Regions from separate parts of the Streptomyces sp. NBC_00885 genome, predicted to be linked through region 1. Evidence: riboswitches for the same ligand, from Rfam matches in the RefSeq annotation. Region 1 holds a riboswitch; the other holds the start of a gene.

Region 1 (7,623 bases):
TGCGCGGCGGCGAAGGCCGCGCCCGCACGCTGCGAGGCGGGGACCGAGTTGCCGAGGTCCGCACGCGAGTTGTCGCGGTTGGCGCGGGACTCGTCGGCGGAGAGCGCGGCGCGCTCCGACGCGGTCAGCGAGTTGAGAAGCTTCTGCGCGGCGGCGAGCTTGCTCTGGACTTCCTTCTTCTTGACGCCCAGCTGCTTGCGCGTGTCGGCGAGGTCACCCAGCTTGTCCTGGGCCTCCTTGCGCTGCTGCGCGAGGGTCCGCTGCTTGGCCTGGATGTCGGCCAGCGCCTCGGTCTGCTTGGCGCCCAGCTGGTCCAGCGCGGAGGCCTTCTCCAGGTAGGTGTCCGGGTCGGAGGAGAGGAAGAGCTGCACCGCGGGGTCGATGCCGCCGGAGCGGTACTGGGCGCTCGCCACCGAACCGAGGCCGTCGCGCAGGGTGTTGAGCTCGTCCTGACCGCGGGCGACCTTGTCCTGCAGCGCGTCGACTTCCTTCTCGAGCTTCTCCTGCTGCTCCTTGGCCCCGTTGTACTTCTCGGTGGCCTTCTCCGCCTCTTCGTAGAGCTTGTCGACCTTCTCCTTGACCTCGCTCTTGCTCGGGGTCGGCTGGGCCTGTGCGGCCTGGGAGGTCAGGGCTACGGCCGCGGCGGCGGTCGCGGTGAGCACGGTCACGCGGGTGCGGCTCGGCTGCTTGGGTCGACGGTGGGACGCCACGAAGGCGAGCTCCTTCTTCCTCGAGCCGCCTACCGGGCTGTGGGGGGTTGAATCCCCGGCTCCGCGCATTCAGCACCCCCGCAAAACAGGCTGAACTGCACGGACTCGGCGGTACCTTCGCTGTTCGCCCCGGATGGGCGATCAACCGCGCGAAGGTTCGAGGCCCGACCCTAGTGACCTTCTTGTGATCACTTCAAATCCTGTCGCAAAAAATCTCCGTCACGGAGCGTTTCTTTACTCACATCACACGCGTAGTAGTGGCCACTTGACACTACGTTCAGCCGAGATGGGTGCGAATTCGGGCATTAGGCGCGGGAGTTACTTAGACCCGCGAAAGCCGCTTCAGCAACAAGGCGGACGTGACGGGCCTGGCGCCGGCCTTCGCCACTCCGTCGGCGACCTCCCGGTCGGTGGAGACCACCACCACGGGCCGGCCCGGCGGCTCCGCGCGGACGAGCTGGCGGATCAGCTCGTCGGCGCTCACGCCCGCCTTGGAGAACAGCACCCGCACCCCGCGAGGCGGCGCGAGGAGCACCGGGGCGGCCAGCTCGGCCCCGTCGAAGACACAGGTGATCTCGGCGCCCGTCTGCGCCGCGAGCACCGAGAGCCCGCCGAGCAGCCGCAGCCGCTGCTTCTCCAGCGGCATCGTCGGATAGCCGGTCTTGGTGACGTTGTAGCCGTCCACCACCAGATGCGCCTGGGGCAGCGCGAGCAGCTGGTCGAGCAGCGCGGGATCGGTCTCGGAGAGCGCGCGGGCGGCGATGTCCTTGGGTGACATCCGGCCCGGCTCGACCGCGTCGACCGTGTCGGCCGGGTGCAGGGCGGCCGGCGGCAGGGCCAGTTCACGGCGCAGCCCCTGGGCCGCGTCGAGCACGGTGTCCAGCAGCAGCCGCAGCCGCATGTCCTCGATCGAGCGCCCCTCGCGGGCGGCCCGGCGGCCCGCCTCTACAGCCGACTCCGCCTCCCCGAGTCGCGCCTTGAGCCGCCGGCTCTCGCTCTCGGCCGCCGAGATCTGGGCGGCGGCCTCCGACCTGATCGACTCGGTGTCGGCGTCCCTGCGGCGCAGAGCAGCCTCCGCGCGCTTCATGTCGTTCTCGACGCTGCGCAGCCTGCGGCGAAGCGACTCGGCTTCCTTGCGTGCCGCCTCCAGCTCCGTACGCAGCCGCTCGGTCTCGCTCTTGATCAGCCCGCGCGCCTCGGCGAGCTCCTCGCGCAGCCGCTCCAGCTCGCGCCGCCCGGCCTCGTCGGCGCGCTCGGCGTCGGCGCGCTGGGCCTCCTCGCCCGCGGCGGCAACAAGTTTCACCCATCCGGTGGGCCGAAGGACATATGCGGCGGCCGCCACATCGACCGGATCGGCGGCCGCTGGGGGCGATCCGGACTCCAGCGCGGCGGACAGCTCCGGCTGCGCCTGGCTGAGCCGCTCGCCGATGCGCTGGCGGAAAACGGGGTCGTTCTCCAGGGCGGCGGCCATCGCATTGCCCGCGAACTTGGCACGACGAGTCGGGGTGAATCGGGCGTACTGCCGCAGCTGGGTGGGAAGTTCGGCGACGGTCAGGCCGCCGAACGCGTCCGAGACCAGCGCGACGACCCGGCGCCGTACGCCTTCCGGCAGCGGGCGGTCGAGCGCCTCGGCCGCGTCACCGGCCGCACCGGCCGGCTCGGCGCCGTTCTCAGGCTGCTCCACGATCCGTCACCCCACTACCCGTTCGGGCCGCTCCCTCAGGAGCCGGCGCCCGGCCTGTCCACCAGGTCGATCTGGTCCACCGCATTGCACCAGCGGCAGCGCACCGACTCGATGGTCTCACTGACCACCTCGCGCTCCTCGACCGTCGGCTCTCCGGCCAGGTCCAGATGGACGTACTCCACGACCTTGGAGGAGCGGGTGACGTCGAAGCGTGTGAGGTTGCCACAGAGCGTGCAGCGCCAGCGGGTCGTGGCGGTCGGCGAGGGAACCGTCGTCATCGTTCCGTCCTCTTTCGTCGTGCAGGGTGCGGGTGCCGCTGTGCGCCGTCGAACTGCGGGTGTACTGCCCGTAACCCTACGGCCTCGCAGGTACCCCGGGGCGCGGCGAGGCACCCTGTACCGTTCGGTCCCACTACGCCATGCTCTGTCCATGATCGGTTGGCGGGGTGCGGTCCGGGGCGCGGTCATTGGGCCCGCGGTGACATACGGCGTGATCGCCATCTGCTGTGCCGTGTTCGTGATCAGTCCGGTCTCGGGCCTCAATCCGGTGTACGGCACCGGTGACGCGCTGCTCACCGCGCAGAGTGAGTACTTCGAGCGGTGGGGCGTGATCCCCGCAGAACTGATCAGCGCCTCCCCCGACGCCCTCCTCACTCCGCTCACCGCCCTCTTCGTCCACGGCAGTTGGCTGCATCTGCTCGGCAACATGCTCTTCCTCTACGTCTTCGGGGCGATGGCCGAGGAACGCGTCGGGCAGCTGGAGTTCGCCCTGTTCTATGCCGGCTGCGGCTACCTCGCCCTGCTGGCCTACGCGGTGGCCAACGCCGAATCCGATCAGACCCTGGTGGGGGCGTCCGGGGCGATCTCGGGGGTGCTCGGCGCGTTCCTCTACCTCTTCCCGAGAGCCCGGGTCACCAGTCTCTTCCCGTTCCTCTTCTTCCTGCCGCTGCGCTTCCCCGCGTGGATCGTGCTGATCTTCTGGTTCGTGCTGCAATGGCTGGCCGCCCAGGGCGCGGGCAGCGGTCCCGGGGTGGCGTATCTGGCGCATCTGGTGGGGTTCGGGGTGGGGTTTCTGTACGCCTGGGGACGTTTCCGCCGTAGTACTAGAGTGAAGGCCCAAGCAGCGGCCACTGAGGGAGAACGCCAGCCGTGATCACCGCGATCGTGCTCATCAAGACCAGCGTGGACCGCATCCCCGAGATCGCCGAGTCGATCGCCGCGCTCGACAGCGTGAGCGAGGTCTTCTCGGTCACCGGCACGTACGACCTGATCGCCATGGTGCGGGTGGCCAAGCACGACGACCTGGCGGACGTCATCCCCGGCCGGATCAGCAAGATCCCGGGGGTGGAGGGCACGGACACGCATGTCGCGTTCCGTACGTACTCGCAGCACGACCTGGAGGCGGCGTTCGCGATCGGCCTCGACGCGTAGCGCCTCCGGCGGGGCTGAAGGTGCGGCCGGGCCGCACGGGCCGGGGCCGGGCCCGGCGTCAGACCGCCGGGACGCAGCGGCCGTCCTCCGTGTGGTACGTCCACTTCGCGCCGTCCGCGACCAGTTCCCTCACCGCCCGTACGAAGCGCTCCACGTGCTCGTCCGGCGTCCCCGCCCCGAAGCTGACCCGGATCGCGTTGAGCGAGCGCTCGCCGGGCTCCGCCTCCGGGGCGCCGCACTCGCCCGGGTCCTGCGGGTCGGTGCCGAGCAGTGTGCGCACCAGCGGGTGGGCGCAGAACAGGCCGTCCCGGACTCCGATGCCGTACTCCGCAGAGAGCGCCGCCGCGAAGTGCGAGCTGTTCCAGCCCTCGACCACGAACGAGATGACGCCGACGCGCGGGGCATCGTCGCCGAAGAGCGAGAGGACCTTCACCTGCGGGACCTCCGCGAAGCCCTCGCGCACCCTCGCCACGAGCTGCTGCTCACGCGCCACCAGCCGGTCGAAACCGGCCTCGGTGAGCGCCTTGCAGGCGGAGGCGATGGAGTAGACCCCGATGACGTTCGGCGAGCCGGCTTCGTGGCGGGCCGCCGTGGTGTGCCAGTCGACGTCGACACCGCCGTCCGCGCGGCGGGCCACCTTGCGTGAGGCGCCGCCGCCCGCGAGATACGGCTCGGCCTCCTGCAGCCAGTCCGCGCGGCCCGCGAGCACACCCGAGCCGAACGGCGCGTACAGCTTGTGCCCGGAGAAGGCGACCCAGTCGACGTCCAGATCCTGCACGGAGACCGGGTGGTGGGGCGCGAGCTGGGCCGCGTCCAGGACGATCCGCGCGCCGTGCGCGTGCGCCGCGGCCGCCAGCTCCTTCACGGGCCACAGTTCACCGGTGACGTTCGACGCGCCGGTCACGCAGACCAGCGCGGTGCCGTACGGGTCACGGCCGGCGAGCGCGTGCTCCAGCGTGCGGACCGCCTCGGCCGGGGTGCGCGGGGCGTTCAGATAGGTAACCCGGGCGTCACTCCATGGCAGCAGCGAGGCGTGGTGCTCGGTCTCGAAGACGAAGACCTCGCAGTCCGCGGGGATCACGGCCGCCAGCAGATTGAGGGAGTCCGTGGTCGAGCGGGTGAAGACGACCTGGTCGTCCGGGCGGCAGTCGAGGAACTCGGCGACCGTGACGCGGCTGCTCTCGAAAAGGTCGGTGGACAGCTGCGAGAGGTACCCGGCGCCGCGGTGGACGCTGCCGTAGTACGGCGCGTACGCGGCGACGTCGTCCCACACCCGCTGCAGGGCCGGGGCACTCGCCGCGTAGTCGAGGGCGGCGTAGGTGACCTCGCCGCCGGTGACCAGCGGGACGGTCACATCGCGGCCGAGCACCGGCAGCGGCGCCGCGCAGGCGGGGTCGGCGGACCCGGAGCACGCGGAGGAGTCGGAGACGGCGGAGGAGTCGGAGGAGGCAGAAGACGTGGCGGTGGCAACGGCGTTGGGGCGTGCGGACATGGCGGTATCTCCCGGCAGGTCAGGCGAATTGGCTTCGGCAGACCCGTGCGGGCGCTCAACAGCCGCTCGCCGCACGGGGGTTGCCTCGACTGCACGGCGATCGCCGCGCGGAGGCGTACTGAAGTGGGGGCCGGTGAAGCCCTATCGCATTCGCTTGCTCACGAGACTACTCCCTTGAGGACCAGGACCCCAGGGTGTGCAGGGGTCCGCGCTTGCCGCAGACCTTGCTGCCTGCGGCCTGGTCTTCACCCGGGGCACCCCGCCACGGACGGAGGGTTGCCGGACAGCGAGCCGGGGCTTATTCGCTGTCGCTCATGACCTGCCGAGAAGTATGCCAGTCGTTCGCGCCGCCGCAAGCCGTGTCCGCATCCCGGAACGCGGGCACGGGGACTGCGCCCCGGTGCCCGCGCTCCGAAAACCCGCTCTCCGAGGGCGCCTAGGTCCTGTCCGGTCGATCAGGCCGGATCAGTGAGCGGGGTCTGGTGCGTGCGATCGCAGGCCGGAGGATGGGGGTCCCCCCGCCGAAGGCAGGGGGAGAGCCGACGCGGAGCGTCGGCGACTGACGCAACGCAGCATGGGGGCACCTCCCGTGCCCGAAGGGCTACGGGGGAGTGCGTGCCAGGGCACGCGAGCCCGGCAAGATCGGCCGGACAGGACCTATACGTTGCTGACAGCCACCCATCGCTTGAGCGCCGCCTTCGCCGCACCCGAGTCGATCGACTCCGCGGCCCTGGCCATGCCCGCCGCAAGCTGCTCGTTGAGCGTGCCGTCCGTCGGCTCCAGCGCCACCAGCGCCCCGGCCGCGTTCAGCAGCACCGCGTCCCGCACGGGCCCCGTCTCGCCGCTCAGCAGCCGGCGCGCGACATCCGCGTTGAACGAGGCGTCCGCGCCCCGCAGGGCCTGAACCGGCACCAGGTCGATGCCGATCTCCCTCGGGTCGAAGGCCTCCTCGCGCACCGTCCCGTCCCGCACGACCCAGACGCGCGAGGTGGCCGTCGTCGTCAGCTCGTCCAGGCCGTCGTCGCCACGGAAGACCAGCGCCGAGGATCCGCGCTCGGCCAGCACTCCGGCCATGATCGGCGCCATCCGGGCGTCCGCGACGCCGGTGGCCTGGGCCTTCACCTTCGCCGGGTTGGTGAGCGGGCCGAGGAAGTTGAACGTGGTGCGGATGCCCAGCTCCTTGCGGGCGGCCGCCACATGCCTGAGCGCCGGGTGGAACTTCACCGCGAAGCAGAAGGTGATCCCCGCTTCCTCGGCGACCTGGGCGACCCGCTGCGGGGTCAGTTCCAGATTGACGCCGAGCTTCTCCAGTACGTCGGACGCGCCGCTCGCCGAGGACGCGGCGCGGTTGCCGTGCTTGACGACCTTCGCGCCGGTCCCGGCGACCACGATCGCGGACATCGTGGAGATGTTCACGGTCTTGGCCCCGTCGCCGCCCGTGCCGACGATGTCGACGCTGGGCCCGGGCACCTCGATCAGGTTCGCGTGCGCGTACATGGTCCGTACGAGACCGGAGATCTCCTCGACCGTCTCCCCCTTGGCGCGGAGGGCCACCGCGAAGCCGGCGATCTGGGCGTTCGTCGCCTCGCCGCTGAGGATGCGGTCCATGGCCCAAGCGGTGGCATCCGCGCTCTGGTCGCGGTTGCTGAGAAGGGCCTCCAGCACGCCCGGCCAGGAGTGGGCCGCCACGCTGTCGCCGCCAACCGGGGTCACAACGTTCATGGTCCACTCCAGGGTCCACAGCCGAACAGGGATGCTCCCACCCTATCCAGCCCCGGACACAGCGAAGAGCCCCGTCCGGCGAATGGACGGGGCTCCTGCTGTGGCGACCGCGGCACGCGGCCGGGTGGGATCAGTGGTGGCCGTGGCCGCTCGTGATCTCGTTGAACTCCTCGGCCGTCGGCTTGGGGATCTGGTTCCCCTCGCCGTAGTAGCTCTTGCTCAGCTTGGCCCTCAGCTTCTGGCTGCGGGTGGGCTTGCGCACGACACCGTTCTCGTCGACCGTCGGGCCGATCTCGACCGGCTCGTACTGCTCGTGCACCGTGAGCGTGTGCAGGGCGCCCTGGCTGAGCGGCTCGTGGACCTCGACGAACTCACCGTGCGGCAGGCGCTTGATGATGCCGGACTCGCGTCCGTGCAGCACCTTGTCCCGGTCGCGACGCTGCAGACCCATGCAGATCCGCTTGGTGATCACGAAGGCGATGACCGGTCCGGCGAAGAAGAAGATCCGGACGAACCAGGTGATCGCGTTGATCGAGAGATGGAAGTGGGTGGCCCAGATGTCGTTTCCACCGCCGATCAGCAGCA
Region 2 (7,623 bases), 1.8 Mb from region 1:
GGAGCAGAGCCACGCCACCACCGGCGACGATGCCCTCCTCGACGGCCGCCTTCGCGTTGCGAACGGCGTCCTCGATGCGGTGCTTGCGCTCCTTGAGCTCCACCTCGGTCGCGGCACCGGCCTTGATGACGGCCACGCCGCCGGCCAGCTTCGCGAGGCGCTCCTGGAGCTTCTCACGGTCGTAGTCCGAGTCGGAGTTCTCGATCTCGGCACGGATCTGGTTGACGCGGCCGGCGACCTGGTCGCTCTCACCGGAGCCGTCGACGATCGTGGTCTCGTCCTTGGTGATGACGACCTTGCGGGCGCGGCCCAGCAGGTCCAGGCCGGCGTTCTCGAGCTTGAGACCGACCTCCTCGGAGATGACCGTGCCGCCCGTGAGGATGGCGATGTCGTTCAGCATCGCCTTGCGGCGGTCGCCGAAGCCCGGGGCCTTGACGGCGACGGACTTGAAGGTGCCACGGATCTTGTTCACGACGAGCGTGGACAGAGCCTCGCCCTCGACGTCCTCGGCGATGATCAGCAGCGGCTTGCCGGACTGCATGACCTTCTCCAGCAGCGGAAGGAGGTCCTTCACGTTGCTGACCTTGGAGTTGACGATCAGGATGTACGGGTCGTCGAGCGACGCCTCCATACGCTCCATGTCGGTGGCGAAGTACGCCGAGATGTAGCCCTTGTCGAAGCGCATACCCTCGGTGAGCTCCAGCTCCAGACCGAAGGTCTGGGACTCCTCGACGGTGATGACGCCTTCCTTGCCGACCTTGTCCATCGCCTCGGCGATGAGCTCGCCGATCTGGGTGTCGGCGGCGGAGATGGAGGCCGTCGAAGCGATCTGCTCCTTGGTCTCCACGTCCTTGGCCTGCTCCAGCAGGGCGCCGGAGACGGCCTCGACGGCCTTCTCGATGCCGCGCTTGAGGGCCATCGGGTTGGCGCCGGCCGCCACGTTGCGCAGGCCCTCGCGGACGAGCGCCTGGGCGAGAACGGTCGCGGTGGTCGTACCGTCACCGGCGACGTCGTCCGTCTTCTTGGCGACTTCCTTGACCAGCTCGGCGCCGATCTTCTCGTACGGGTCCTCGAGCTCGATCTCCTTGGCGATGGAAACACCATCGTTGGTGATCGTGGGGGCGCCCCACTTCTTCTCGAGGACGACGTTGCGGCCCTTGGGGCCAAGGGTGACCTTGACGGCGTCGGCGAGCTGGTTCATCCCGCGCTCGAGACCGCGCCGTGCCTCCTCGTCGAACGCGATGATCTTGGCCATGTGAAGTGGTCCTCCCGGACTGGGGTGGATTCTCCGGACCGCGCTGGCGCCCGCGACGGACGGCCTGAGAGCCGTGCGGTTCCTTGCCCCGCCGACCCTTCGGGCCTCACCGACCCGGTCCTTAAGCTGTCACTCTCACCTGCAGAGTGCTAACGCCAATGATTAGCACTCGACCCAGGAGAGTGCAAGCGGCTCGAAGAGCCTCGATGAGGGGTGGTGGTCGGGCGACGGGCGGGCGCAAGCGGCTCCGACACATCGTGGACACGGCCGGGGACGCACGAAGGGCCCGCATCCCCCTAGGATGCGGGCCCTTCGCCGTGAGTGTGTCGCGTGAGTGCGTCGGTGGCCGATCGCGCCGAGATCAGACGGCGAGCTTGACCATGTCCGCCTGCGGCCCCTTCTGGCCCTGCGAGATCTCGAACTCGACCCGCTGACCCTCTTCAAGGGTGCGGTATCCGTCCATCTGGATCGCGCTGTAGTGGACGAAAACATCCGCACCACCGTCGACCGCGATGAAGCCGTACCCCTTCTCCGCGTTGAACCACTTGACGGTGCCCTGAGCCATGCCTAACTCCCCTATTACTGGCCCTTGCACAGGACCGCACTTCGCGGACCCGGGTCAGACCTCACCCTCCCGACAGGAAGGAGAGTGTGCGCCGGAACGCGTCGACCGCGGCTGAATGTATCTGCCCAACTGCCCTCTGCAACAGGTCAATCAGACGAGAAATCTGGGCACGCGCGATCGGATGATTGAACAGAATTCAAGAAATTCCGGGGCAAGTCGGGCCCGGCAAATGGCACTTACGAGTGCATTTCGATCGAACACATTGGCTGCTTCTTGATGGGCCAGGGCGCATTCTCATATGCGGTCGGCACAGGCAGCGGAGGGGGCTTCCCCAACTGTACCGCGCTCAACCATAGAGAATTGCCCCCTCCGCTTCTCTTGCGGAGGGGGCAATTCTACTGACGCTGGGTGACTCAGCCGCCGGCGACGGCGGGAATGATCGAAACGCCCGCACCGTCCGGGGTCGCCGTCTCGAGACCCTGCTCGAAACGGACGTCGTCGTCGTTCACGTACACGTTCACGAAACGGCGCAGCTTGCCCTGGTCGTCCAGGACGCGCGCGGCGATGCCCGTGTGGTTCTTCTCCAAGTCCGCGATCACCTCGGAGAGCGTCGCGCCCTCCGCCGGGACCTCGGCCTGACCGCCCGTGTACGTACGGAGAATGGTGGGGATGCGGACGTTCACGCTCATGGTGTTCTGCCTTCCGTAGGTAGTCAGCGGGCCAGGCCGGCGTCGCGGAACGCCTCGAGGCTCGGGCGGATGGTCGCCGTGGGGCCGGTCGTCGGGGCAACGGCGTCGAGGGTCTTGAGACCGTCGCCGGTGTTGAGCACGACCGTGGTGAGCGCCGGGTCGAGCAGGCCCTGCTCGATCAGTTTCTTCGCCACGCCCACGGTCACGCCACCCGCGGTCTCCGCGAAGATTCCCTCGGTCCGCGCGAGCAGCTTGATCGCGTCGACGACCTGCTCGTCATTGACGTCCTCGACCGCGCCGCCCGTGCGGCGCGCGATGTCCAGTACATAGGGGCCGTCGGCGGGGTTGCCGATGGCCAGCGACTTGGCGATGGTGTTCGGCTTCTGCGGCCGTACGACATCGTGCCCGGCCTTGAAGGCCGTCGACACCGGAGAGCAGCCCTCGGCCTGGGCGCCGAAGATCTTGTACGGCTTGTCCTCGACCAGGCCGAGCTTGATCAGCTCCTGCAGTCCCTTGTCGATCTTCGTGAGCTGCGAGCCGGAGGCGATCGGGACGACGATCTGGTCGGGCAGCCGCCAGCCGAGCTGCTCGCAGATCTCGTACGCCAGCGTCTTGGAACCCTCGCCGTAGTACGGGCGGAGGTTGACGTTGACGAAGCCCCAGCCCTCGCCCAGCGGGTCGCCGATGAGCTCGGAGCAGAAGCGGTTGACGTCGTCGTAGTTGCCCTCGATGCCGACCAGCTCGCCGCCGTACACCGCGGCCATGACGACCTTGCCCTGCTCCAGGTCGTGCGGGATGAACACGCAGGACCGGAAGCCCGCCCGGGCGGCGGCCGCGCCCACCGCGCCGGCGAGGTTGCCGGTGGAGGAGCAGGAGAGAGTCGTGAAGCCGAAGGCGCGGGCGGCCTCGACGGCGATCGCGACGACACGGTCCTTGAAGGAGTGCGTCGGGTTGCCGGAGTCGTCCTTGATGTACAGGCCGCCGGTGACGCCCAGCTCACGGGCGAGATTGTCGGCCTTGACGAGCTTGGTGAAGCCGGGGTTGATGTTCGGCTTCTCGGCCACGTCGGCGGGGACGGGCAGCAGCGGGGCGTAGCGCCAGATGTTGTTCGGACCCGCTTCGATCCGCTTCCTCAGCGCCTCGGGGTCGTCCGCCGGCAGGTCGTAGGCGACTTCCAGCGGCCCGAAACAGGAGGCACAGGCGAAGATCGGGCCGAGGTCGAAACGCTCTCCGCACTCGCGGCACGAGAGCGCCGCGGCGGGACCGAGGTTCACGGGGGTGGTGCTTGCGACAGTCTGCACAGCCATGGTGGCGAGGCCCTTTCTCCTCATCTTCCTCGCGGCGCATTTCGCCACGAGACGGAATTGGCACCTTCCCCACCGTGACCTCGCGGTCGGCGGGAGGGTTGCCGGGGCTTCAACGGGCCGTTCCCTCTGCCCCTCTGGATGAGCGGTATTCGATTGTCAGCGTGATGACCCCCGGCATGCGACGGTCATCTGCGTTGTTCAAGACTGTAACCGAAGGCCTGGATGGTTGAGATAGTCGTCCGAACCGCGAGACGGATCACAGGATCTCGATGTCAGAGGGAGACCCGCACGTGCTGGAAGAGGTGGAACGCTGGCTGAGCAGGCGTTCCTGGTCCCTGGCCGACCGCCCGCTCGGCCGGCTGATGGCCGCCAAGCGCGGCAGCACCATCAGCGTCGTCCTGCCCGCGCTCGACGAGGAGGAGACGGTCGGCGAGATCGTTTCCGTGATCCGGCGTGAGCTGATGGAGACCGTGCCGCTCGTCGACGAGCTGGTCGTCGTGGACTCGGGGTCGAGCGACCGCACGGGCGAGGTGGCCGCGGCGGCTGGGGCGCGCGTGGTGCACCGGGACGCGATCCTGCCCCGGATTCCCGCGGTCCAGGGCAAGGGCGAGGTGCTGTGGCGCTCGCTGATGGTCACCAGCGGCGACATCGTCTGCTTCGTCGACGCGGATCTGCGCGAGTTCTCGGCCGATTTCGTCTCCGGGATCGTGGGGCCGCTGCTGACCGACCCGGATGTGCAGTTCGTCAAGGCGATGTACGACCGGCCGCTGGGCGAGAGGGCAGGTCAGGGCGGGCGCGTGACGGAGCTGGTGGCGCGGCCGCTGCTGAATCTGCACTGGCCGCAGCTCGCCGGGTTCGTCCAGCCGCTGGGCGGGGAGTACGCGGTGCGGCGCTCGCTCCTTGAGCGGCTGCCCTTCCCCGTGGGTTACGGAGTGGAGCTGGGCCTGCTCGTCGACGCACTGCACACGGTCGGTCTGGACGCGCTGGCGCAGGTGGACGTCGGCTCGCGCAAGCACCGCCACCAGGACGGTCAGGCGCTGGGACGGATGGCCGCGGCGATCTACCGGACCGCCCAACTGCGCCTGTCCAGGGGTCATTTGGTGCGGCCTGCGCTCACGCAGTTCGAGCGGGCCGAGGGGGGCTTCGTACCCCGGACACATGCGGTGGACACGCAGGAGCGGCCTCCGATGCGCGAGATCGGCGAGTACGCGGCGAGGCGAGCGGCGTGAGCACGCACAGTGACACGCCGGGTGGCGCACCTAGGTCCTGTCCGGTCGATCAGGCCGGATCAGTGAGCGGGGTCTGGCGTGGTGCATCGCAAGGCGGAGGAAGGAGCCGACGCGGAGCGTCGGCGACTGACGACAACGCAGCGAGGTGCCGTGCCAGGGCACGCGAGCCCGGCAAGATCGGCCGGACAGGGCCTAGTGGCGCAGTCCGGCCGTACGCACGTTTGAGGGTTTACCGGAAGGGCTAGGTTTCGGCACATGGTCTCCGAGCAGCCTGCCGCCCAGGTCCTAGTCGCCTCGAACCGCGGCCCGGTCACATACACACGTCAGCAGGACGGTTCGCTGGACGCCCGCCGGGGCGGAGGCGGCGTGGTCTCCGGCCTCTCCGCGATCGACTCCGAATCGGACTCGGTGTGGGTCTGCGCCGCTCTCGGCGACGGCGATCGCGAGGCCGTACGGCGCGGGGTGGCCGAGCCCGGGGTGCGGATGCTCGACATCGACGCCGGGGTGTTCGCCGACGCGTACAACGGGATCGCGAACTCGGTGCTGTGGTTCGTCCACCACATGCTCTACCAGACGCCGCTGGAGCCGGTCTTCGACGCGGAGTTCCGCCGCCAGTGGGCCTCCTACGAGGCGTACAACCACGCCTTCGCCGATGCGCTGGCCGAGGCGGCCGCGCCGGGCGCGGCCGTTCTGGTGCAGGACTACCACCTGGCGCTGGTGCCCCGGATGCTCCGCGCCCACCGCCCGGACCTGCGCATCGGCCACTTCTCGCACACGCCGTGGGCCCCCGTCGACTACTTCCGGATGCTGCCCGACGACATCGCGGCCCAACTGCTCGGCGGCATCCTCGGCGCCGACCGGGCCGCCTTCCTCACCCACCGCTGGGCCGAGGCCTTCACCGACTGCTGCCACACCGTGCTGGGCCCCGGCATCCCCTCGGGCACCCGGATCGGAGTGCACGGCCTCGGCGCGGACGCGGACTTCCTGCGGGAGCGCGCGCACCGGCCCGACGTGGAGGAGCGGCTGGCCGCGCTTCGCGAACAGGTGGGCCCGGGGAGAAAGACGATCGTGCGCGTGGACCGCACCGAGCTGTCCAAGAACATCGTGCGCGGGCTGCTCGCCTACCGGCACCTCCTGGACACCAGGCCCGAGTGGCGCGAGCGGGTCGTCCATGTCGCCTTCGCGTACCCCTCGCGGCAGGACCTGGCCGTCTACCGGGATTACACGGCGGAGGTCCAGCGCGTCGCCGACGAGATCAACTCCACCTACGGAACGGCGACTTGGAGCCCGGTCGTCCTCCATGTGAAGGACGACTTCGCCCGCTCCCTGGCCGCGTACCGTCTCGCGGACGTCGCCCTGGTCAACCCGATCCGGGACGGTATGAACCTGGTCGCCAAGGAGATCCCGGTCGTCTCGGACGACGGCTGCGCGCTGGTGCTGTCGCGCGAGGCGGGGGCGCACGAGGAGCTGGGTGAGGACGCGGTCACGGTCAATCCGTACGACGTGACGGGCACCGCCGACGCGCTGCACGCGGCGCTGACGATGCCCCACGACGAACGGGCCCGGCGCACCAAGCGGCTGGCGGCCGCGGCGACCGCGCTGCCGCCGCAGCAGTGGTTCCTCGACCAGCTACAGGCGCTGCGCGAGGGTTCCTAGGAATTCGACGACGGCCGCCGGACCCGGCAGCAGCAGGTCCGCGCGGTCCGCGACCTCCGGCACCTCCGCGCTGCCGCTGCACACCAGCAGGCCGGGGATGCCGTCCGAGCGGAGCTTCTCCACGGCGGCGAAGGCGGGCAGGTCGCCGAGGTCGTCCCCGGCGTACAGGACCGCTTCGGCCTCCACTTCGCGTACGTACTCGGCAAGGGCCACGCCCTTGTCCATGCCCGGCGGGCGCAGCTCCAGGACCATGCGGCCCGGCTCGACGATCAGTCCGTGCCGGGCGGCGAGCTCGCCGAGCGGATCGCGCAGGGCGTCGAAGGCGGCCTGCGGGTCGGCGGCGCGGCGCGTGTGGACCGCGACGGCCTGGCCCTTCTCCTCGATCCAGGCGCCGTGCCAGGCTCCGATGTCGTCGAGGAATCCGGGCAGTTCGGCGCGGGCGGCCGCGACGCCGGGGTGGGCGGCCGGGGTTTTGACCGTGCCGGACACGGCGTCCCAGCGCTCGGCGCCGTAGTGGCCGAGGACCACGAGGTGATCCAGGCCCGGCACTCCGGCGAAGCCGCCGTACCGTACGGCAACGCCCGCCGGGCGTCCGGTGATCACGGCGACCGACGCCACCCGTGGCGCGAGTGCGGCGAGCGCGGGGACGGTGCCGGGGTGGGCGCGGGCCTGTTCGGGGTCGGGCACGATCTCGGCGAGAGTGCCGTCGAAGTCGAGGCCGACGACGGTTCTGTGCGGCCGGTCCAGAATCGCGGCGAGACCGTCACGGCCGGCGGGAGTGGACGGCGTCGGCAGGGAATGCGCGTACGGGGAGCTGCCCATGCCCCCGACCCTATCGGCGACTTCGTCTGTCGTCCCTGACTCGGCGGAGCCGGTTGACCGTGACGGGGTCGTGGGCGAGGGCGCGCTCATCGTCGATGAG

What was found. Region 1 has a riboswitch for S-adenosylmethionine ahead of OHA61_RS28995 (aminotransferase class V-fold PLP-dependent enzyme). Riboswitches for the same ligand answer to the same signal wherever they lie in the genome.
Region 2: linked by a shared signal. The riboswitch ahead of thrC (threonine synthase) and the one ahead of OHA61_RS28995 (aminotransferase class V-fold PLP-dependent enzyme) in region 1 are both predicted to bind S-adenosylmethionine.

What each region holds. Positions count from the first base shown of each region.
Region 1 is NZ_CP108796.1:6,401,004-6,408,626, reverse strand. Features, by position in the region: gene OHA61_RS29020 (NlpC/P60 family protein) at 1-710, opposite strand, end outside; gene OHA61_RS29015 (NYN domain-containing protein) at 1,033-2,394, opposite strand; gene OHA61_RS29010 (hypothetical protein) at 2,430-2,672, opposite strand; gene OHA61_RS29005 (rhomboid family intramembrane serine protease) at 2,824-3,546, shown strand; gene OHA61_RS29000 (Lrp/AsnC family transcriptional regulator) at 3,543-3,824, shown strand; gene OHA61_RS28995 (aminotransferase class V-fold PLP-dependent enzyme) at 3,883-5,316, opposite strand; SAM riboswitch class IV at 5,520-5,636, opposite strand; gene trpD (anthranilate phosphoribosyltransferase) at 5,974-7,038, opposite strand; gene OHA61_RS28985 (cytochrome bc complex cytochrome b subunit) at 7,169-7,623, opposite strand, start outside.
Region 2 is NZ_CP108796.1:4,595,378-4,603,000, reverse strand. Features, by position in the region: gene groL (chaperonin GroEL) at 1-1,255, opposite strand, end outside; gene OHA61_RS20930 (cold-shock protein) at 1,617-1,820, opposite strand; gene OHA61_RS20925 (MoaD/ThiS family protein) at 2,234-2,509, opposite strand; gene thrC (threonine synthase) at 2,533-3,816, opposite strand; SAM riboswitch class I at 3,834-3,961, opposite strand; gene OHA61_RS20915 (glucosyl-3-phosphoglycerate synthase) at 4,107-5,045, shown strand; gene OHA61_RS20910 (trehalose-6-phosphate synthase) at 5,301-6,701, shown strand; gene otsB (trehalose-phosphatase) at 6,675-7,523, opposite strand; gene OHA61_RS20900 (DUF3263 domain-containing protein) at 7,534-7,623, opposite strand, start outside.